One region of the Neobacillus camarae genome, then DNA from elsewhere that is predicted to be linked to it. Evidence: riboswitches for the same ligand, from Rfam matches in the RefSeq annotation. Region 1 holds a riboswitch; each other region holds the start of a gene.
What was found. A riboswitch is a leader RNA that binds a small molecule or an ion and turns the genes downstream of it on or off. The one in region 1 is predicted to bind cyclic di-GMP.
Positions count from the first base shown of each region.

Region 2: another riboswitch for cyclic di-GMP. It lies ahead of ACY8D0_RS09945 (DUF3789 domain-containing protein); the one in region 1 lies ahead of fliM (flagellar motor switch protein FliM).
Region 3: another riboswitch for cyclic di-GMP. It lies ahead of ACY8D0_RS07765 (hypothetical protein); the one in region 1 lies ahead of fliM (flagellar motor switch protein FliM).
Region 4: another riboswitch for cyclic di-GMP. It lies ahead of ACY8D0_RS01625 (anti-repressor SinI family protein); the one in region 1 lies ahead of fliM (flagellar motor switch protein FliM).

Region 1 covers NZ_JBUCKX010000002.1:888,873-894,846, reverse strand. The annotation lists gene flgC (flagellar basal body rod protein FlgC) at 1-37, opposite strand, end outside; gene flgB (flagellar basal body rod protein FlgB) at 43-432, opposite strand; gene fliS (flagellar export chaperone FliS) at 466-837, opposite strand; gene ACY8D0_RS11955 (flagellar protein FliT) at 851-1,210, opposite strand; partial or broken gene fliN (flagellar motor switch protein FliN) at 1,226-1,495, opposite strand; gene fliM (flagellar motor switch protein FliM) at 1,593-2,534, opposite strand; cyclic di-GMP riboswitch class I at 2,659-2,745, opposite strand; gene ACY8D0_RS11940 (flagellar hook-basal body complex protein) at 2,898-3,704, opposite strand; gene ACY8D0_RS11935 (flagellar hook capping FlgD N-terminal domain-containing protein) at 3,717-4,133, opposite strand; gene ACY8D0_RS11930 (flagellar hook-length control protein FliK) at 4,146-5,225, opposite strand; gene ACY8D0_RS11925 (glucosaminidase domain-containing protein) at 5,334-5,974, shown strand, end outside.
Region 2 covers NZ_JBUCKX010000002.1:460,809-466,782, reverse strand. The annotation lists gene ACY8D0_RS09955 (REP-associated tyrosine transposase) at 382-876, opposite strand; partial or broken gene ACY8D0_RS09950 (YifB family Mg chelatase-like AAA ATPase) at 878-2,406, opposite strand; cyclic di-GMP riboswitch class I at 3,069-3,154, shown strand; gene ACY8D0_RS09945 (DUF3789 domain-containing protein) at 3,205-3,330, shown strand; gene ACY8D0_RS09940 (VanZ family protein) at 3,608-4,054, opposite strand; gene ACY8D0_RS09935 (UDP-glucose dehydrogenase family protein) at 4,266-5,585, opposite strand; gene ACY8D0_RS09930 (sugar phosphate nucleotidyltransferase) at 5,847-5,974, opposite strand, start outside.
Region 3 covers NZ_JBUCKX010000001.1:1,686,392-1,692,365, forward strand. The annotation lists gene ACY8D0_RS07740 (response regulator) at 1-80, opposite strand, end outside; gene ACY8D0_RS07745 (sensor histidine kinase) at 81-1,271, opposite strand; gene ACY8D0_RS07750 (DUF1700 domain-containing protein) at 1,466-1,978, shown strand; gene ACY8D0_RS07755 (DUF4097 family beta strand repeat-containing protein) at 1,982-2,941, shown strand; gene ACY8D0_RS07760 (GNAT family N-acetyltransferase) at 3,065-3,658, shown strand; cyclic di-GMP riboswitch class I at 3,742-3,825, shown strand; gene ACY8D0_RS07765 (hypothetical protein) at 3,855-4,076, shown strand; gene ACY8D0_RS07770 (PAS domain-containing protein) at 4,380-5,264, shown strand; gene ACY8D0_RS07775 (YciI family protein) at 5,455-5,751, shown strand.
Region 4 covers NZ_JBUCKX010000001.1:346,571-352,544, reverse strand. The annotation lists gene ACY8D0_RS01645 (YtxH domain-containing protein) at 1-205, opposite strand, end outside; gene ACY8D0_RS01640 (DUF1128 domain-containing protein) at 429-653, shown strand; gene map (type I methionyl aminopeptidase) at 689-1,441, opposite strand; gene ACY8D0_RS01630 (helix-turn-helix domain-containing protein) at 1,692-2,018, shown strand; gene ACY8D0_RS01625 (anti-repressor SinI family protein) at 2,062-2,232, opposite strand; cyclic di-GMP riboswitch class I at 2,261-2,355, opposite strand; gene ACY8D0_RS01620 (carbohydrate kinase family protein) at 2,583-3,695, opposite strand; gene ACY8D0_RS01615 (DnaJ family domain-containing protein) at 4,046-4,432, opposite strand; gene ACY8D0_RS01610 (hypothetical protein) at 4,580-4,735, shown strand; gene hutH (histidine ammonia-lyase) at 4,764-5,974, opposite strand, start outside.

The DNA of each region.
Region 1 (5,974 bases):
CGGAACCACTGATATTTAAAGATTGAAAAATCGACACGGTGATTATCCCCTTCCACTAATCGATGTTTTTAATAAGTTAAACTCTTCATTGATTCCATAGGTTAATCCTTGATACCAAATATTATTTTGGCTCAGCTGTGTCATTTCCGCGTCCAAATCGACACCGTTCCCGCTTGTGGAAAATGCAACGTCTTGTTGCTGTTCGAGCTTAGCAGTAGGAATAGCAGAGGCCGCTCCGATGGTGACATGTTTGCTATTCGTGCGTTTCCCGACAAATTGGCTTTGGACTTCTTTTTGCAGAAGCTCTTCAAAGGAAACCTTGGTTGGCTTGTACCCTGGGGTATCGGCATTGGCAATATTATTGGAAATGGACTTCTGCCGTAACATAGAGGCATCCAAAGCACTCGACATGATTCCAATCAGCTGGTTCATCTTGTCACCCTCTCTTTTTAAAATAACTGCTGATTAATTGGTCTTCATGGTTTTAATGGCATCTGACCAAGTGGTTTTCAGCCCCCGAAACATTCCTTCTATTTCATCCACTATTCCCGCATCTTTTCCAATGTTCGCTTCAATCAATCGTTGTTTCATATATTCATAGAGAGAAAAAAGAGACCTGGATACTTCATAATCCATATTCAACGTCACCATAAGCTCTGTAAGAATTTCCTGCGTTTTTATGATTAAAGAATGGGCCTTCGCAGGGTCCTTATTCTCGATGGCCACTTTTGCCTGATAGAGATTTTTGACCCCGCCATTATAGAGCATGAGTGTCAGTTCTTCAGGTTTGGCCGTTAACACCTGGTTTCTCTGGTAAATTTCGTTTAAATTCTTCATGTTTCCACACTCCTTACTTCCGCCGGTCATAAAAAACACCCTTAGGAACTGCCTGCCAATCTTCGTACTGCCTCTTGACGAATTGATTATTTTGCTCGTTCCTGTTTCGGCTGGACATTTCCCGCATCACACGCTGAAGCTCTGGTTTGATTTCCTCTTCCAGGGACAAAAGCTGGTTCAAAATCCTGCGAATGAATTCATTCATTAGTGGCTTCCCCGCTTTCTCATCCAGCCGGTTAATGGCGGTTATGCATTCTTCCCGCTGCCCGATGAGTTCCGGTACCTTCTCCTCGGCCCCCTGCTTCAGCGCCTCCAAAACCCTCACCGTTAAGTCCAAATAATGATTAAGTTGAGCCTGTTTTTCCTCATACATATGTTTGGATCCCTTTTATAAAGGTGATTGGCAAATTTCCTTAATTCTTACGCCAAAGTGCTCCTCGATGACGACCACTTCGCCCCTGGCAATCAGCTTATTGTTGACAAAAATATCAACCGGCTCCCCTGACATCTTGTCCAGCTCCACAATGGAACCGCTCGTTAATTCCAGCACCTCGCTGATTTTCATTTTGGTTCTCCCCAGTTCCACGACAATCTCTAACGGGATCTCCAAAAGGAGGTCTAAGTTCATTTGTTCTGTTTGAGGTCCTTGGTCAGGATCAGGCTCAAGCTCTGTAAACAGAAACGGCTTTTCGGCCACTTCCTGCCTGTCACCGCCAAGCAAGGCAGCCATTTCATCCTGGGTGAGTTTCCCCTGCTCAATCACGCGCCCTCTCTCCTTCCACCACATGTTCAATTTTCATTGCTACCCTGGATTTCTTCGTGCCAGGATGCGCGAAAAACTTCACTTCTTCATTGACCCTTACTTGCAAAGGCTCATCGACCAGTTGGTGCAATTGAATAACATCATTCACAGAAAGTCCAAGCAGTTCCTCAATCGTGATGGATGCCCGTCCCAATTCTGTAATAACCGGAACCGTCAAATGCTCAATCCGCCCTTGCAAAAATTCACTTTCATCCTTGTTCTTCGCCCATTTTCCATGTCCGTACCAGTTATGGGAGGACAGTTTGGGTATAAACGGCTCTAACAATATGTAAGGAATACACAAATGCATCATCTGTTCCATCTTTCCGATGGTAATCTGGAAGCGGATGACGATTACGGTTTCAGTGGGAATTCCCAATTGTAAAAACTGCGGATTGGTTTCCATATTGACATACGCAAGCGGCAGGACCATAATATCGCTCCAGGCCTTCTGAAGAATTTGGACCACGCCCTCAAGCAGGCGCTTCAATACGTTTGATTCAATCGGCGTAAGAGAAGTTCTTCCCCATTCCCCAATGGTCCCCTTACCGCCCAAAAGACGGTCAATCATGACAAACGCCATTTGCGGATTCAATTCCATCGCCATGCGGATGCCCTGCTCTCCGGATTCAAACACACTTAAAATCGTGGTATCGGGCAGCTGATTAATGAATTCCTCGTACAGCATCTGTTCCACACTGGCGGCATCCACTTGGACAAACGTCCGCAATTCAGAGGAGATAAACGAAGCAAATTGATAAGCAAAGTTCTCGTGAATTCTAGTCAGAACCCGGACCTGTTCCATTGATAACCGCAATGCTTTTTTAAAATCGTAGACTTTTGGTTCAGCTGGGCCACCACCAAAACTTAGGGAATTCGGCATACCATTGTCCATTTATTCACACCTCTTATTCCTTAAAGACTATTTAAATATGCCCACAAAAAAAGACGAGACCACCCCGAAGAATAGTCTCGTCCATAGCAAATAAACATAGATAGTTTAGGACAACAAACCTATTATCGGTAGCTGGCGAGCATACTGTATTGACAATTTAGCCCCTTTAGCTTTGCGTCACTGGGTTTCCCCAGGTTTGCCTTTATCAATTTTCGAATTATTCTAGGAAAATGATAACATTACAAATATATATTTTCAAATAAATTTTGTAGAATACCCCCATAAAATGACGAATGCGTTCGAATTATATATATTTTTGTCAAAAAAAGGAGAATATCTGGGATGATATTCTCACATTGGTGGTTATCGTTTTAAGTTTACTAGTTCCTCCAAAATGGAGTCGGACACGGTGATGATTTTCGCATTGGCTTGGAAGCCCCTTTGAGCGGTGATCATGTCGGTCAGCTCCTCTGACAAATCGACATTCGACATTTCCAGGGCGCCTGAGATAATCGAAGCATCGCTGCCCTGTTTTAGCAGACCTGCCATTCTGCGGCTGTCGGCATTTGGGGTTAACGAATATAAAGATCCTCCCGCTTTATCAAGCCCGCCTGGATTGTTTACCTCTACGGTTCCGATTTTAATAGTGGAATCTACACTGTTGCCTTTCGCATCCACCCCAATGATCTCCCCGGTGGAGTCAATGGCAAAGGAAATGTATTTATTCGGAATGGTAATTGTGGCACCTGTTTGATCTAAAACAAACAAGCCATTTTGGGAGACCAACTGATTGTTACTGTCTACTTTGAAATTGCCGGCCCGTGTTAAAAACTGTTCCCCGGCCGCATTTTGAACCACAAAGAAGCCATCTCCATCAATATAGAGGTCGGTGCCGATATTCGTTGTCGTCGGGCTTCCCGGCGTAAACACCGTATCAATGCTGCCCACTTTAGTTCCCAACCCGACTTGTATCGGATTGGTACCGCCTGAGGCGGGATTATCCTTGGGTCCAGTTGCATCCTTTACGGTCTGGCTGAAGATATCTTCAAACATGACCCGGCTTTTTTGAAATCCTACGGTATTGACGTTTGCAATGTTATTACCAATGACATCTAACTTCGTTTGAAACCCTTTAAGCCCTGATACTCCTGAATTTAATGAACGTAACATGTGGTTTTCCCCCTAGTTTTGATTGATTTCCATGGAAGTGATGCTGCTCGATACAATTTCTTGGTCACCGACTTTGTAGTAGACCTGATTGTTTTTATAATTAATCCCCGTAACGATTCCGCTCTCCTGTGCATTGGTTTCAGGATTCGTCCAGGTGACGGTATTGCCCAACACGTACGAGTGCTGACTGAGATTATTGCTTGACTCGAGGTAGGCTGTCAGCGAGTTATTTAAGTTGGACAACTGCTCCAGTACGCTGAGCTGCGCCATTTGTCCAATGAATTCCCCGTCCTGCTGCGGCTGGGTCGGGTCTTGGTTTTGCAGTTGGGTGACCAATATTTTAAGAAACGCTTCTTTTCCTAAATCTTGTTTTGCCTGGGTGCTTGCGGATGCGGTTGTGTAGTTGTTGATAGAATTAATCGTTGTCACGGCTGGTCCTCCTTAGGCAGTTGTGTTAATTTGTGAAGCCCCATCTATAGGCAAATCATATTCGCGATATTCTTCTTGGGGCTGTATCGCTTGCAGGCCGCCACGCTTTCGGGAATCCGGCTGTTGGCCTTGTCTGCCATGTGAATCTCCCCGTTGCGAGAGGGTTCCCATGAAGTTGAGGGCCGGGCTTTGGATTTGCTGGGTGATATCGATTTTGGCCACTTGCAGTCCTTGTGTTTCAAGGCTGGAGCGCAATGCTTGGACATTGGTTTCCAACAAGTCCTTACCAAGCGGCGTGCTGGTCAAGAATTCTGCGGTTACTTGTCCATCCTGAATTTTAACTTTGACCTCCACTTTCCCTAAATGCTTCGGCACCAGAGTAAAGGCCGCCTCAATTCCATCTTCGGAACCGGACACTTGGATAGCGGACTCGATAAACTGCGTGATGTCTTGGTCGAAACGATCCGCCCGTACGGTTTGAGCCGGCATGTCGGTCGGATCCCCACTAGGGGCAACCATGGCCTGAGTTGTCATTTCATTTCCGGATGACACCATCACCTGCGGTGTTAAGTTCACCACTTGAACATCATCGGTCGCCTTTTGTGGGGAGTCCCATCCACTTACATCTTCTTTAGTCTGCATTTGAAAGGGGATGGCTTCTTCTTTGTTAAGTGTCGGTTCCGCTAGGGATCTCCCATCCAATACCTGAAAGGTGCCTGTTCCCGATTGCTGTTCTCCAGTCACTCCATCTTTCGTTTGAAGTTCCATAGCCGGTATGTCGGGGTGTTCAGGTAACAAGGCAGCTGGGATATCTCCTGTTGTCACTACTACCGGTTGAAGCAATCCCTCCTGATTAGATTCAACATCGGGATTTCCCGCATTAGGACAAAGCTGATTTATGCGGCCTGCCTGTTGAAGGAACGGGAACAGCAGCAATTGAGGTAGGTCTGCATTTGGCTCACTTTCCGGTTCTTCCTCCTGGCTGGACAATTGGAGCAACAGATCAAAAGCAGCAGTCGGTTCTCCCTCTTTTCCAGTTGTTTTACTCGGCTGTTTGCTGAGTTGATTCTGTATTGCTGCAAGCTGGATCACTTTTTTCACCTACTTTTTAACAAATAAGTATTTTTTTAGAAAAGTTATTTTCATAGAGGTATAATAGAGATAAAATAAAAACAAACACGTGATAAGGAGACGACAGCTATGAATATCGGAAATCTGTCCACCAATTGGTTGCTTTACAAAACCATGATGGACATTTCACGTATCGGACAAAGTCCATCAACCTCTCTATCCGGCTTGAACAGCAGTTCGTTTGAACTTCTGTTGCAGCAAGCTCTCCTGCAAGCTGAACTCAATCAAACTAGCAATTCGGATATTTCTTCATTGCTATTTTCCGGCTTGAATTCCTACACGGCCGGTGATGTATCCGAACCTTTGCAAGCAACAACCGGTACAGAGTTAAATACTGCCGCAATCGATGCTGATGCCCTGAACTCTTATTTAAAAGGTGTGTTGCAAAATACCGGGCAATACTTCGCCGAGGCTGGGGAAAAGTATCAAATCAGCCCCGCGCTCTTGGCTGCGATTTCGATTCATGAGACTGGCAACGGAACCTCTAATGCTGCCCGGTTTAAATATAATGTAGCTGGGATGATGGGCAAAAACGGGTTAAAATCCTACGACTCGATTCAGGACAGCATTTTTGATATGGCCCGTAACCTGCGGGAAAATTATTTGGACAAGGGTAAAACATCGATTGCTCAAATTGGAGCCAAATACGCGCCGATTGGCGCAGCCAACGACCCGAATCAGTTAAATAACCATTGGGTGACTGGCGTTCA
Region 2 (5,974 bases), 430 kb from region 1:
TTGAGGTTTTATCTGATTTTTAAATCCATATTTTGCTGAAAAGCTAGGTATTTTCGGACCAACCATTCTTGTTTTCAACAAATACTGATGAATCGTAAGAAATGTTGTCTAACGGCAGCCCTCGAAAATAAAACAACCATTTGATTAAATTTGCCGGATGCACGGGTATAGAAGACCTTCATTCGAAAAATTGACATGAATATTGTCAGTCAAACAAAGGTTTGATTACAAGTGCCACAAAGGAGCTTGGATTAAGGTTTCCCCCATCTTAGCATAGGAGAAAAATGTCAATTTATTAAAGTTCACTTTTCTATTCGGGGCGGGGCTCCGTTCCCAAGTAAACTATGACAATACTTATCCTTTCTCATCTCTTCCGTACCTTCATAAAAACCAAGCAGGCTGTTCCTTATTCATAAAACTCGGAGGAATGATTCTGGAACTTTTGTATAGCGGGAAGCTGCTCCATGGATAGTATTCCGGCCTTCTGACCATTTTGGCTTCAACAGGATTCAAATGGATGTACCGGCTGACATCCAGCATCCCTTGTTTGTCTTCAATGACATGGTCATAGAACCGTTTCTCATAGACATGGCCCGTTAAGCGGTACTTCGTATTATAGTAATTGGCGTACCGTTTATTGACGAGTGACATCAATTTGGAGAGTGACACCTCCGAGCTACGGATTTGCAAGTGATAATGGTTGGTCATCAAGCAATAGGAGGCGATTTCGAATCGATAGTCCCGATGGAGTTGACTGAGGATATGGAGAAAGGCCTCAAAATCAGATGCGTTACGAAACAGCGGGTCACGACGATTGCCCCTGCAGACGATATGATAAAACCGATGGGGGATCCAGATACGCTTCTCACGTGACATATCAAGTTTCCCTCGCGACACTCTGTTGTTTTTGGTAGCTCCAGCGCCTTAGCGCCATTGCTTCCCAGATGGCTTGGTCGGAAATCTCTGCTTCCCCCGCCAAATCGGATATCGACCTGGCCAGCCTAAGGATTTTGATTTGCACCCGATTGCTCCAATTTTGCTTGGCTACCACATTTGTCAGCATGTTTTGCTGGTTACTCGATATTCGGCACGTCTCCAACAGAATCTCAACTGGCACCTTCGCATTGGTAACTTCTTGCTGATAACGCTCGTATTGGCGTTCACGAGCCAATTCCACCAATTTCTTGATTTCCTTGGAAGACTTGTTCCGAATGATGGATTGATTAAGGTTAACCGACTTTAAGGATAAAAGGATATCAATCCGGTCATACACTGGACCTGACAAACGATTTCGATAGGCTTGGATTTGTTTGGAGGAACACGTGCAATAGTGGCTGGCGGAGCCAAGGTATCCACAGGGGCATGGATTCATGGCACCGATCAGGATAAAGGAACAAGGATAGGTCACCGTGGAATGGGCCCGGCTGATCGTCACCTCGCCTGTCTCCAGCGGCTGCCGCAGCATATCCAGTGTCTTTTTGGGGAACTCTGCTATCTCATCTAAAAATAAAACTCCATGATGGGCCAAAGAAATCTCTCCCGGCCGAGGTGTGGATCCGCCGCCAATAATCGCAACAGATGATGCCGAATGATGGGGGTGACGATACGGGGTAGGATGGATTAATTTCTCACCCGCCAATTGGTATAAGCTCATAACTTCGAGCTGGGATTGATTGGTCAGCGAAGGCAGAATTGATGGAAAGGTTTCCGCCAGCAAACTCTTCCCACAGCCAGGCGGACCGCTCATTAACACATTATGCTCGCCAGCCGCAGCAATCATCAGAGCCCGCTTCGCCTGCTCATGACCGATTACATGGGCGAAATCCTTTAAAGGACGATGCGAAAACTGTGGTATAGGAGCCTCAGAGACCGCCGCTGGAATCAATGTCAAACTTTCCTGCCCCTCTAAATGCTGTACGACTTCTTCAATATGTTGGACCACCCGACAGTCTAGTCCTTGCAGCAGTTGGATGGGAATGGATGGGTCAAAAGGAAAATAAACCTTTTTGAGTCCGAGGCTTTTTGCCGCAGTCAATGCCGGCAGCATCCCTTCCGCTTTTACCACTGTCCCATCAAGAGACAGAGCGCCAATAAACGCCGTATCCAAAGGAATCTCGCCTTTAATAAAATTCAGCTCTTTTAAAGCGGCAATGGCAATCGCCAAATCAAACAACGGTCCATTTTTCTTCTGTTCCGCTGGCGAAAGATTCACCACCACCTTTTGGTCCGTCACGTCGGCATCAAACCGGCTCAGTGCCGCAATTACCCGCTCCCGTGACTCTTAACGGAGGCATCAGGCAACCCAACAATCACCATTGACTCCGTGCCAGGCGTAATCCTCACCTCCACCTGAACGCAGTAGCCTTCTAACCCTTTTAAGCCAATACTTGACACCTTCACAGTCATAAAACAACCTCCTGGAAAAGCCTCGTATTCTTAAATCTGTAACCTGCAAATAGCAATGGGAATTCTAATTAGTGAAGAGAGTGAGAAAAAATGATAGGAATCGTTAGAAAGGAGAAAATCAGTTGAGGAATACTATATACGGCAACCTAAGACTACACCCCCATTCTACCACTTCCCGTACAGCTAGCAACCATGCATTCTTCGACAAAATTCGCATTGTTCGGGTGGTGACAGGGTGGTGACAGGCACCGGAATTTTATAACCGTCTAATACCGGACAGGCAATCCGTCAACTTCCGGCCATTTTGGAATAGCAAATTTTTTATATTTTCCCTTTATATATAGAAGGAATCACAGTAATCGCCGTGGAATTATACCATGGTATAATTCCACGGCGATTACTGCATATTGAAAAATAACAAACTTTCATTCTACAAATCTCGACAAACTTCGGGCGGTGACAGGCACCGAAATATGTAGTTGTAACACCTTTCTTGCTGTAGCTAATCCTCCTTTACAAAAGCCATGATTAACAGACTGCTGGGCCTTTTGTTTCTTTACCGTTTATATTCTCCTGTTTTTTTGGTTTGCCCTTTGTTAATAGTTTATTTGCTATTTAGCATTAGCAAGATATGGTATAATATGATTGTAATAGACATAGTTCGTACGAAAGGGCAAAGCCGTTGAAAGATGGTGGCGCAAAACTATAGGGGCTACGGTTCTTGAAACTATGCCAGCCAGGTGCCGAATATGAAGCCTTCCTGCGAATTATGGGTTTAAAAAGTTCAGGAGGGGTACTATGTTATATTTTCTTGCAGGATTACTTGTCGGGTCCACTTTCATTGTTTTGATCATGAGTCTTATGATGGCAGCAAAAAATGGTGACCAGCAACTAGAAAAATTCTATAACCAGAATTTAAACTGATTTGTAGATCGACTCAATGTATACACATTAATGAAAACGGTTACAAATTATGGCGTAGCTAAAAGAATTGAAACCAACCTATATGGGAGTTGATTTCGATGGACGAGCAAGGGAATTTTCTAGTTGGGTTAGTATGGGGCACTTCTCTAAGTGTTCCATTGTGGTTAGCGTTTTTCGGCTGGTTGAGGATCATATTGCATTTTATCTTATAATTTATATACATAGAAAAGGCTCGGCTGCCACTCATTCGTGGCAGCCGAGTTTGAATAAGTACCGGTTAACGAGTCCTTGCCTTTATTCGTCTATTTACCAAATAGGTTATCGTCAAGAAAATAAAGGCACCAAATGAATCGATTAAAACATCCCTAAAAGAAGAGACTCTTCCTGGCATAAACGATTGATGGTATTCATCCGTCATCGCGTAAAAGAAGGTAATTAGCCATGCCAAGAAATAAGAGAATCGTTTTACACCCAGTGACTTAAACAATAAAAATGCAAGAAATCCGAACACTAGAAAATGGGTTGATTTTCTCATCATTAGGTTTAAAATACCAACCTCCTGATTGTCTGCACTTGGTGTACTGATTGCCTTATGTTCCGTTTCCACTATCTTGTGGATTGCTTTAGAGGTGTTTTCCCCTGTAAAATAGGGCAGCTGCGTAAAGCAAAAGATACATATCATCCATACAATCGCCCCTTTAGCCCACTTCTTCTGCTTCGTCACTACACTTCCCCCTTGTTGCCAAACAGGGAATCTAATCCCCCATCATCATATTATAAACAGCCAACAGGCCTTCATACAGGGAGACCTACGTTTATCTGGGCTGTTAAAAAAAGAATTTCATTATCTATGTAATGTATAAAGTTGTAATTCAAAAAGAGGAAGGACTTAAATCTCCTCCCTCTCATCATTTCTTCCAAGGCTCACTAAAGTATTATACCAGTGAAACCTCTAATGTATTTACTGTTTCTCTACCAATGGAATCATAAACAATTTTAGCTTTCTTCGCACTTGTTAAATCATAGCAATTACGACCATCAAGAATGATAGGGTTCTTCATTAACTTGCTATATTGTGATAGATCAAAGTCTTTGACCTCATCCCACTCCGTAAAGATAAAGCAGACATCAGCATCTTTAATTGTCTCTTCAATAGTTGGGCAATAAGTAATCTCGTTAGGGTATTTCTTCTCAAAGTTATCCACGCCTACAGGATCCCATGCTCTAACATTAGCGCCATCCTCCAGCATAATAGGGATATTAACTAAAGATGGTGCCTCTCTTAAATCATCCGTACCGGGTTTGAACGTTAAACCAAGAACGGCTATATTCAATCCTTTTAAACTATCAAAATACTTACGAGACTTCTTAATTAATTTGAGTTTTTGGTTTTCGTTTACATCAATTGCAGCCTTAATTGTTTTCAACTCATAATCATGGAAGTTAGCCAGCCAGTGTAAAGCCTTTGTATCCTTCGGGAAACAAGATCCACCATAACCAATTCCTGAATTTAAGAATCTATTCCCGATACGGCTGTCATACCCCATTCCAAGCGCAACATCATCAATGTCCGCACCAATGATTTCACAAAGGTTAGCAATTTCATTAATAAAAGAAATCTTAAGGGCTAGAAAATCATTAGATGCGTATTTAATCATTTCGGCACTTTTGCGATTCGTTACGACAATAGGTGCCTCAAAATCTTTGTATACTTCCCGCAGTACTTCTCCAGCTTCCTGATTTTCTACTCCAATAACAATTCTAGATGCGTGCAAGGTATCCCGTACAGCTGTACCCTGTGACAAAAACTCGGGATTGGAAGCAACTGATACCTTAACGTTATGAGCAAGGTTGTTTTTAATCAAGTCCTCCACTTTATCGTTTGTTCCAATCGGTACAGTTGATTTCACAACCACTACACAGTCTTTCTCAATGCTTTGGGCAATTTGTTCCGCAACTGCATACACATACGATAAATTAGCAGAACCATCATGCTTTTCAGGGGTTCCAACTCCAATAAAAATTACATCAGCATCTTTATATGCTTCCTTATAATTAGTGGTGAAGGTCAGTTTATTCATATTTTTTACCATTAGTTCATCTAAACCTGGTTCATAAATAGGGGAAACACCAGAGTTCATCAAGGAAACTTTCTTCTTATCTATATCAACACAAGAAACAGAATGCCCTTTTTCAGCTAAACACACACCTGTTACTAAGCCGACGTAACCAGTTCCAGCTACAGCAATTTTCAATTTAAATTCCACCTTTACTAGAGTAAGTAAAAAAATCCAGATGGGTTCAATTCACATTTTAGAATACAAATTAAATCAAACAAAAAAATAACAAATATTATTAATAACCTAACTTTAGCAGAGTTATATAATAGCTACGAAACTTCCACATTTCTGAACAAGGATTTCTATACAATTGATTCAATGTACTTGGAAGTTTTAAATCATTGGTTCCAGGATAGATTAATATAAAAAGGGAAAGAACTTAGTCCCTCCCTTATTTTATAAGATCACTTTTGCTTTTGACTTATTAAAATGATTAATGACATCATCCCATTCAAAGTAAAGGCGAGTGAAATCTTCCTCACTAATCCCCATTCCCGTTTGGACCTCAATAAATTCTAACTCCG
Region 3 (5,974 bases), on a different contig from region 1:
TTATCCATATCTAACACGATGGATAAACTTTCACGTATCAGCTCTTGATCATCCGCTATGACTAGTTTAATCCCGCTCATTTAGGCAACCCCCTTTATAGGAACCGTAATGGTAAGTTTTACTCCACGATCGTTTCCACTTGTGATTTCAAGATTTCCATGCAACTCCCCAATCCGTTCTTTCATCGCGGTTAGGCCGAAGCCAGGCTGAGAATCCTCCATAGGACTTCCATCGTTTTCAATGGTTAAAACAATGTCCGAGGCGGTAAAAAGACAATCAATCATTATCTTTGAAGCGCTGCCATGCCTTTTAGCATTGGTGAGTGCCTCTTGAAGGCAGCGGATGAACACGAGTTTTATATTTTTGGAAATAGGCATCTCTTTGCCATGTAAGTGGAACTGTACATCGGTATCGGTATTTTCTTTAAAATTAGCCGCAATCTGATGTAAAAGGAAAGACAATCGCTCTTCATTTTCCTCTGGCGCAATTTGATGAATGTGCTTTCGAATATCATCTAAGCCTTTACGAGAAACATTCGCTAGCATTTCTATTTTCTTTTTTGCTTTCTCCACATCGGTTTCCAGCAAATACGATACCGCATCTAGTCCAACAGTAACTGAAGTAAAATGATGGCCAATCGTGTCGTGCAGCTCTTGAGCCAGCCGGTTCCGTTCTTGAAGCAGCGTGACCTTCTCAATTTGCTCGGCATATTGCTGAAGCACCCGATATTGCTCTTGGATTAATTTATATTGTTTACTATTTTCTTCGATCATCCGTTTGGTCCGTTGCTGCGACTGAATGACATAGTTAAAACAGGCCCCAAAGCCGAAAAAGATAAAGATATCGATGTACTGCATCAGATAGGTGGCTGTGTCAGTAGTCCATAAACGCGGGATCGGGAAGACAATAAAAAATAAGGGAAAGGTCCACTTCGCCGTCTGTTTGGTGGCAAGGTAACCGATCATTAAGAAAGTCATGATGACGGTAGAGGTGCCAAGGTCAAATTGTCGCACGATATTAAAATAAATGGCAGCTCCGCCTGTCACTATCAGTTCGGCAACAGGGTAGAAGATCGGATTTTTGTAGCCGGGCCTCCAAAAAATATGGGGGACAATATAGGAAACTGTTAATATACCGATAAAAACGAAAAAAGATAACCCTCCTGATTCTTCCCTATGAAGAATAAAGTAAAGAACACCAGAAAGATACCAGCATAGTCTTAGGAAAAAAATAAACCAGTCCACCCAGATCCAATTATGGTCTGTCTTCATGTTACGCCCCACCCCTGATACTTTTTACCTATCCTTACCTATCTTACAAGAATTTGGACATTAGTCATAGCCTAAAAATAAAGAATTTTATTAAAAAGGCTGTAATTAGCTTTATTTTATGACTGGCTGCACTACGGTCATATGACTTTTTCTTTGTATGATAAGGCCATAGGGTAAAGAAAGGAACGAAGAACATGAATAAAGAAGAAATGCTCCAAGAGTTAGATGAGCGATTAAAAGGGCTGCCGCTTGAGGACCGGGTAAAACTGGTTGAACTATATAAGGATCTAATGGAAGTGGCAAATGAAAATCGATTAGCGGACCCCAAATTATCCGCGACATTAGAAGATACCTATCCGTTGCCGAGCGATACTGAAAAAGATCCTTACCGTAATATGGGTCGAATCATTCTGGCATCCCTCAGTTTATTTTTCTTTAATCTCATTTTTGTATTAGGTCCTGTACTTGCGATTTTTGGAGTTTATTTGTCACTATGCATCGTAGCAATTTGCTTTGTATTATCCCCGCTATTTGTCCTGACACAGGTGTTTATGGGCGGATTTACAAACTTCGAGTTATTTTTATCGTTGATTGTTTGCGGAGTAGGAGTGGCTCTCGGAGCAGGTATGGCTATAGCTGGGAAAGGTTTCTACAAGCTTTTAAGTAAATACGTAAACTGGAATAGTAGACTAATAAAAGGAGAATAAAAAATGAGAAAATTAATGTACGGGGCGTTAGCATTAGTAATAATTGGAGTGGTTGGTGTGATTATGTCCATCAACACTTCCGGTGCGGAGGCATTTACATTCAGTTCTGTGGGTGTTCATCAATCAAAAGAGGCATCAGCCGAAGGAATCCGAAATGTACGCATTGAATCACCAACTGTCGATGTCAAGCTTGTGTCAACTAACGGAGATAAGATTGAAGCAGAATTTTCAGGAAAAGCAGGGAAAAAGAGTAAAAATCTTTATAAGCTAGATATGGCCAAAGACGGCAATACCCTTAAAATCACAATGGATAAGGAAGATAAGTTTCAATTTATGATGTTTAACTTTACCAAGGTAGAACTAAATGTCAAAGTGCCAGAAAAAGTTTATGATTCGATTGAAATCAAGGCGGCATCCGGTGATATAAACTTAGAGGAAATTCAAGGAAAAGTCATAACGATTGAAACACAATCAGGGGATATTAAAGCTACAGACGCAGTGGCCGAAGATCATTTTGTGCTTCATGCATCTAGTGGAGACATCGTGGCTTCTGAAAATCGCTCCAATCAAATGGAGTTTGTAACAAGCAGCGGCGATATTACGATAAACAATAACGAGGCCAAGGGAACTGATTTAGTTACTAGCAGTGGTGATATTGTATCAGGGAATACGGTATCCGAGGACATCAAGATGAATACTTCTTCTGGAGACATTGTTGCAAAAATGAAAGAAATGAAGGGGAATGTCGAGTTGGAAGCTAGCAGCGGTGATATCGATGTGAGTTTCACCAAATCACCGACCTCATTGAAAGTGGATTACAAAACGAGTTCAGGTGATGGAATAGCCCATTTAGACGAGATGAATTACTCAGAGAAGTCAGAACATCGAATCGTTGGAAAAATCGGAGACGGCAAGGTTACATTAACAGCGAGAACAAGTTCAGGTGATTTTACTATTCGATGATACCTGCTCAACCATTAAATCCGGCTTTTACAGTAAGCCGGTTTTTTTGTGTGAACTGAGCAGCTGGTGTAAGCAGGTATTGTTTCATAGAGTGGCGAAATTAATTCCCTATAAAGGGAGAGGATGCTATTGGAAACAGAAATAATCTTAAATGGGGAGTCCATTTCTCTTATTCCACTAAAAGTTAAGTATAAGGAACCATTATTTGAGGCTTTAAATAGTCCTGATATTTGGGAATATACCTGGCGGCAAGTGAAAACAGTGGAGGATCTAGAGCAAATAATAATGACAGCGATGGACAACAAAAAGGCAGGAAAGCAAATCCCTTTTGTTATAAAGGATAAACTGACAGGAAAAATAATCGGAACGACTAGAATTGGTGATATTGATTTGGTTAATCGCAATGTGGAGATCGGTTGGACCTGGCTTTCACCAGAAGTTTGGAGAACCAACGTAAACACAGAATGCAAATATTTATTATTAAAGTATTGCTTTGAAGAACTAAACGTCATTCGGGTTCAATTTTCGGTTAGTGGACAAAACTTACGATCTCAAAAGGCAGTCGAGCGAATAGGGGCAACAAAAGAGGGAACTTTTCGAAAACATAGAATCAAACCAGATGGTACCATACACGACAATATATTCTACAGTATAGTGGATGATGAATGGGAGTCAGTAAAAGAAAGATTGATGTATTTATTAGAGAAAAAATATTGATTACTAATTAACACTTTTTTAGAATTTTTGTTTTCAATTATTGTAAAAATGTAATATAATTTTAATAATAAAATAATTATTTTAATAGAAAAAGGCAAACCACTCGAAAGATTGGGACGCAAAGCTTCAGGTCTAAGGTGTTACACTATGACGGCTGAGTTGCCTAAAATAGAACATATTTTAGGGGTGTATCTTTGTGGCAGCTCTTGCTTATGAACAAGAACCATATTTTGATGTTAGAGTACTAAGTGATGAAAATCTAGTAGAGTTATATGTTAATTCTATACTGGAAAAGTATGATCATGATGTAAAAGTTTTGGAAGAAGAATTATTGGTAAGAAGGTTATTTTTGGTCGCCTTAGAATGGTATGATAATAAAAAAAGCGTTTTTCGCTTAAGTAAAGGGATTCTAAGTTAACTATCTGATCTGGCAGAAAAATAGCTCCGGAACCAAAAATGCAAATGGCAGTCTTAAACAAGGCTTGGATAAGCTTAAATTAACAAAAAAGTGCAATGGTTTATTATAGCCGCTGCACTTTTTTGTTTGGACATTTCTTCTGGAGCAATGGAGATGGGAACAAAATTACTGAAGCTCAACATGGAGAAATTTCAATCGAAAGTGAAATCACCCGGATACTAGGATCGGGAAAAAATATCCTTTGTTTTACGTTATAAGATGAAATATAATGGTAGAATCAAATTTAATCGGAGTCTAGTTAACATGCAGGAAATATCGGATATTCAGCAAATGTTCTCGTTAATATCAGAAAAGTCCCTAAACATTATCTCATCTATTTCAGCTGATGGAGTATTCACTTATATCTCTCCCAATGTGAAGGCATTACTTGGATATACTCCAGATGAAGTTGTTGGGAAACCCGCAGCATCTTTTAACCACCCTGGAACCAATACAAAATTTCTAGAGCATCGCGATTCGTTGTACGTCGATCAGGATACGGTACGATTTACCGGTCAAGTTCGGCATAAAAATGGAGAATATCGGTGGTATGAGACTACAGCTCAATATATCCGCAACCATTCAGGAGATATCATACAAACCATTGGGGTGGGGCAGGACATTACAGACCGTAAAGAAACAGACGAGACAATTGCCTACTATGCCTATCATGACAGTGAAACTAAATTGCCAAATCGGCGTTTGTTTAAGAGACGCCTCCGTCTACTTTTAGAGGAATCTAAAAGTGAATGTCATGGACTGATGTTGCTTGATTTGGATGGTTTTAAGCACGTCAACGATACTTTTGGCCACGATATTGGTGACCAACTTCTTATAGAAGCGGCAAAAAGGTTGACATTCGCAGTGGGAGACAAGGGTTTTGCCGCCCGTTGGGGTGGTGACGAGTTCACGGTTTTTCAAGCGGATGTTAAATGCCGGGCTGATTTTACTTCTCTAGTTGAGCGGATTAAGGAGGTAATCTCCGAACCATTTAAAATATCGGGCCATACGATTTGCATTGCAGCAAGTATTGGTGTGGCATTTTCTCAAGAGGATGGGGAAACGGTCGAAGAGCTGATAAAAAATGCGGATTCGGCGATGTATCGTGCCAAAAATCAGGCGAAAGGTTTGAATGGTTCTCATAACTAACAAGGACTCGTCGATATTCCAAAAGCCAAAATCGATAAAAACCGTTTGACGAAAGCAATAAATTAATAGGATACGGAAAATTGGCGGGCTAGTATGCCTGCTTTTTTTGTGGGCGTTTTAATAAAGGAAATGGACGCGAATAAGTCGAATTTTTTTATTAAATAACTGATGAATTAGGGGAGTAACTAGGATGGAACAATTTGTATACTTAATCAAACCAACACGGCCAGATTTTTTGGAAACCATGACAAAGGAAGAATCAGAAATCATGGGACATCATTTTGAGTATCTTCAAGGCCTTTTAGATGAAGGCAAGCTAATTTTGGCGGGACCTTGTCTAGATGGTGCATTCGGCATTGTTGTCTTTCAGGTTGAATCCATGGAAGCCGCTTATAAAATGATGGAAAATGACCCATCTGTCTTACAGGGAATCATGACGGCAGAAATTCATCCGTATAGAGTTTCACTTATCAATAACAAATTATAAGGGTTAAGGACAACGGAATTGTTTTATAAGTTATTGGTTTTTTACGGTGGATTCATTTCATATATGATCTGGAAATATTGAAGACTGACTCAAAAAATAAGTAGTTCCGTTTCTGTGGAGAACATTCGAAATGGCATACTATAATAGCAGACCAATTCACCTATGATTTGGTATCTTCCTTATCCTTTTATAACAATGGTTATGGATTTTAACATATGAATTA
Region 4 (5,974 bases), on a different contig from region 1:
CTACCGTGTTTTTCACCTTAAGGGCTGTTCCCTTGATGGAATCAGTGACTTCACCAGGATTGAGGACGACATAAGAAATTTTCCCGGATACTTTTTTCACATTCCCAGCCATGACTGTACGGGTGTGCCGGTCGAAAAGGCTAACCGCCCCTCCTGCTATCGCCCCGATTAGCATTCCCTTCCAAAATTGATTTTTCCCTGTCATATTAACCTCTCCTCGCTTTTGAAGAAATATAATAAAAAATATTAATAAAACCCATGGTTGCTTTAATCATGTATAATGAAAATTATATCAATGCTTCCTCTCATTTATTTTGCTTGATAAATAGTCATGACGCAAGTTTCATTGTTATATTTATCCATGTCCGCATATTGGCTATTTTTTCAAGAAGTGGTGGGAATATAAATATATAAAAAGGGTGATGAATTTGGATTTAACACAAAAATCAGTAGAAAACGTGGAATTTATGATAGAAAAAATCAAGGAAAAGTTAAAAGTGTTAAACCTGGGAGCGATTAAGCCTTCCCATTTCGATGAAGAGATGTATGAAGAATTAAAGGAAATTTACGACATGGTTCAAAGGAAAAGTTCGTTTAGTCCCAGTGAAATGCAAGCTTTGGCGGAGGAATTAGGAACTTTAAGAAAAAAATAAAACAGATCACTTCGATCTGTTTTATTTTTTTCTTATTATTCTCCTTGATCAGTCAAGATGATATTACCGTCTTTTGTAATCGCAATGGTATGTTCATATTGGGCCGAATAGGTACCGTCCACTGTCCTTGCTGTCCAGCCATTCGTATCCATTTTCGTGTAGAACCGTCCGATATTGACCATTGGTTCGATGGTAAAAACCATTCCTTCCTTAATCCGTGCTCCTTTTCCAGGCAGTCCATAATGCGGAACATCCGGCTTTTCGTGGATCACTGCACCAATCCCGTGCCCGATAAAATCGCGGACAACGGAAAGTCCTTCAGATTCCACATACGTTTGAATTGCGTGGCCGATATCCCCAATCCGGTTCCCTGGTATAGCCTGTTCAATCCCTTTATACAATGCTTCCTTTGTTACGTTTAATAAATGTTCCGTTTCCTTCGATACGTTACCAACAGGGTAGGACCATGCGGAATCGGCAAGTGCTCCATTGTAGTTGACAACCATGTCAATGGTCACGATATCCCCCTCTTTTAAAGGTTCTTTTCTCGGGAAACCATGGCATATTTCGTCATTAATGCTTGCGCATGTTGCATATTCATACCCTTTATATCCCTTTTGCTCAGGAGTTGCTCCATGATCACTTAAAAACTTCTCTACGAATTGATCAATTTCCCAAGTCGTGATTCCTGGCTTAATCAGCTTAGCTATCTCTTTATGGCAAGCAGCAAGTATTTCTCCTGCTTTTTTCATGGCATCAATTTCTCGTTGCGATTTCAGAACAATCATTCTTTTCCCGCCTTTATGGATAATGTTATGTGAATGGAGTTTATTAGTGCTTATAGATTAACAATACAGTTAGATTTGGCACACTTTTAATATTAACTCTATATCAGCTTTTTTTCAAAAATAGTTTTGTCTTCATTTCTCAGCTAATATTTTCGTTATTTTGTCATATTCATTTGTTCTTAATATGGTACTTTTCTATTCTTTTTGGTATTATTAATTTATAAATATTTGATATGGGTGTGTGAAAATCATGATTGGTGACCGCGTAAAAAAATTCCGGCAAGAGAAACGAATGTCACTATCTGAGCTTGCTGAACAAGCAGGAGTCGCTAAATCCTATTTAAGTTCTCTTGAAAGAAACCTTCAAAAGAATCCTTCCATACAGTTTCTCGAAAAGATTGCTGCTGTATTAAATATTCCTGTCGAACATTTAATACATGAACAAATAGACAAAGCCGAGTTAGATAGTGATTGGATGAATTTGGTACGCGAGGCAATGAATTCTGGTGTATCCAAAGATCAATTCCGGGAATTCCTCGAATTTAATAAATGGAGGAATAATAACCAAGACAACTAAAGGTTAACTAATTTCAAAAAAAAGCATCCTACAAATTTTATCATTATTTGTAGGATGTTTTTTTGGGTTGGTATTCAGCTAGTTTCTCCGGGAGTGTATTCTTATCGAGGAAACTCCGTACATCTTCCACCGTTAGGCCAATCTCTCTCGCTTCCATAATTAAGGCGAGCCATTCAATATCGATTACTTCCGCTTCACGAATTCCCCTGTCCATTCCAATCCTCCTAAAATACTTTCGTATTCCAGGCAGCCCGGCCATCATAGTAAGGAGAGTTTGTCTTACCGTAGATCCTCGGCTTTGCGTCCCTGATTTTCAGCAGGTTTGCCTTTTTCTGTTGCGATGAAGCAAGTAGTAGTGCATATGATATAGAGACTTAACAAATTCATGGGTCTTTCCGCTTAAGTTTAATACAATCTCCATTATATGGTGTTGCTGTAGAACAAAGTGTTATATTTTGTCATTAATTTTTAATTTTTAACTTACAATTTATGACACTTTTTTCATCAGGGCAAAGGAAAAGGGACTTCCAAGTGAAATCCCCAGCTTGTGCATATAGTTTTTTGTCAGTGAGAGACACACTTAGAGAAATACTTTTGAAATACCTCTATCAGTGCGCACTGGTTTAATTTAGGATTTACTGTTTCATTCGACTGAATCGTTATTAACGAACAAGAAAGACCCACTTTACATGCATCCTCCGGAATGAGTCCCTTTAGATGGCCGTACAATATTCCCGCAATAAGGGAATCTCCGGCACCCGTAACGTCCATCACCATGACATCAGGTGCCACCAATGCGCCTGCTTGTCCCGATTGCGTGAAATAGATTAATCCTTGTTCTCCTCTAGTTATCACCACTCGCTCGGCACCTTTTTTTAAAATTATTTCCGCCGCCCGAAAAAAATCGCCTTCTCTGTTAATCGTTAGTCCTGATAGAGCCTCGGCCTCCCTGTGATTGGCAATAAGCCAGCTGACTCCTTCAAGGGATTCCGGCAGTTTTTTAGTCTTAGGCGTCGAAACAGTGGCGATGCAAAGGGGAACATGATAGTCATGACAGATTTTTATTACTTGGCGCACAACATGTTCAGGGTAATTGGTATCGAGTAGAATCATCGCGGCATCTTGCATATGATACCAGTTCCTTTCAATAAAGTCATCGGCCGCTTCATCATAAATGGCCATATCAGCTAAAGCAACCGTCATTTGACCTTCGTTGTCTAGGATGGCCGTATAGGTACCTGTTGTTTTGCCTTGAATGACAGAGGAGGGAGTGACGTTGACATAGTCCCTTGTTTCCTGTAGCAGCCATTCGCCTTGTGAATCTGCTCCGAACTGGGCTAAAAGGGAAGCGTTCATTCCTAATCTGCCAAGGTTCTCGGCAACATTCCTGGCCACTCCGCCTTTTGATCTTGTGCTCACTGCCGGATTAGAAGTTCCAAATGTCAAAGGATTTAACACCTGTATTTTTTGATCGACATTAGCACCGCCGATGCAGAGGATTTTCTTTTCCTCTGGCAGTACGTAAGGGCGGCCAACGATTTTTCCATATTTTATAAGCGATGCCATTATAGTTTCTATCTCAGTTACAGTCATACCGGTCATTTTTGCCAGTTCACGCTCAGATATAAATAGGTTTGACTTCATAAATTCAAATACAATTTCTTCCTGTCTATTCATAGTCAGCCCATCTTTCCCTAACACCAATTTTTAAAATGCCTACCTATTATCCTAGCATGAAAAAGATAGGATTTGTTCAAAAAAGTCACAATAATGTAAAAATATTCATAACGATTATCACATAAATATTTGTCTAAATTGTGAAAATGAAATATGATATAATCAACATATGAATATACTTAATATTATTAATATTCTAACAACTGGAGGTGATTATGGTTGACTATTGTCCACGTATTAAATTTTTCCATCCCAATTGCCTTTATTGTTTTTGCAGGATTCATTCTTGACCGGATGTGTAAACCGGATAAAACCAGAAAAAAGGCTGGGGACGAGTAATGAAACGGAATTCAATAGTCCTTATTTGTTAATTTCTCTTGAATCTTTAACTCATAATTTTTAAAAACAGCTGAGTTTGTCTTAACACGGCGCTTTGACATCAGTTGGTTATATTTAAGCAGTGTTTGATTTAATCTTCTTTGCAAGTTTGCTCGGTCAGTTTCATCCTCACAATGTTTCAATAAGTCTTCCACCGTCATGAATTCTCGGCGTAAATCAGTTTCTTCTTGGGTGTATCCCCCGTTTTTTAACAATTTATAGGCCATGCGCAGCTCTTCCGGTATCCCTGATAAATCTTCCAGCTTAAGCGGTCTCCCATATCCCAGCAGGTTATCAAATTCACCTTCTGCATATGCCTTTTTGATGCGGTCTTCCGCGAGCGTGTGAAATAAATCCATACTCATGGCCTCCTTTATACCCTATTTTTCATCAATTATATCAAAGTTCTTGTGCTTTACTGACAAGTTTTTGACAGCGGGAAACGCGTAATTATTTTTCATCGCTTTGGAAAACCTACATACAGACAAACGAAAGGAGTGTTGATATTGGCACGCGGAGAACATTTTAACCATAAAAATAAAAACCACCCCGGAAAATTTCCTAAAGACAACATGACGGAAAAGCACGCAAAAGAAGCCATTGGCGATGAAGAATTCATCGTTGTGCAAGAGGCGTTTAAAAATAGGCTGGAAGAAGAATAGCAAGGCGTGATTGGTTTCACGCCTTTTTTTATATTTCCGTCACTTCAAATGTTACAAGCCATTCTGCCATCTTTTCGATATCCTTTGAAAATGCACGATCCTGATGAATGGAGGGTACGACTTTTCTTCCCAAATCATAAAACTTCCTCGTTTGGGAGGCCATCTTTTCAATCCCACGGTATTCTACCGCCTGCATCGAGCAAATCAATTCTATGGCAGAAACTCTTCTCGCATTTTGTATGATTTGATAGGCATGGCGTGCCGCTATTGTCCCCATGCTGACATGATCCTCCTGATTCGCTGAGGATGGAATGGAGTCCACGCTTGCCGGATGAGCCAACGTTTTATTTTCCGAGACAAGCGAGGCAGCAGTATATTGCATAATCATCGCTCCAGATTGCAGTCCCGGCTGGGGACTTAAGAAGGGCGGCAAATCATTTAATTGCGGATTTACTAGCCGTTCAATTCGCCTCTCTGAGATATTGGCTAGCTCCGCCACGGCGATTTTCATAAAATCCATGGCCAATGCAATCGGTTGGCCATGGAAATTTCCGCCGGAAATTACCTTTTGGCCGTTATCAAAGATTAACGGATTATCCGTTGCAGCGTTGATTTCAATTTCTAATTTTTCTTTCACATAATCAAGCGCTTGGCGGGTCGCACCGTGAACTTGGGGGATACAGCGGAGTGAATAGGCATCCTGAACCCTTAATTCTCCTTGTCTGGAAGTGAGACGGCTGTCAGTAAGATAACCCCGTATCCGTGCGGCTGTTTCAATCTGTTGCTTATAACCTCTCGCGCTATGGATTTCCCCGGCAAAAGCATCAATGATTCCCTGCAAACCTTCCAAAGTCATGGATGCGATAAGGTCACATTGATTAGTAAGCTGGTCCGCCTCAATATAGCCTACCACTCCCATGGCCGTCATGGCTTGAGTCCCATTAATTAGGGCAAGCCCTTCTTTTGCTTCCAACCGAATCGGTTGTATTCCTTCTTGGCGAAAAGCGGTTATCGATTCCATCCGGGCCCCTTTGTAAAAAACCTCTCCCTCACCGATCAAAACGAGGGCAAGGTGGGATAATGGAGCCAAATCGCCGCTCGCACCAAGAGACCCTTGTTGGGGAATTACAGGTATCACATTCTTATTAACCAACTCTAACAGCTTGTCAATCACGACTGGTCTTACTCCCGAGTATCCTTTTAAGAGAGCGTTGGCCCGAAGCAGCAACATGGCCTTTG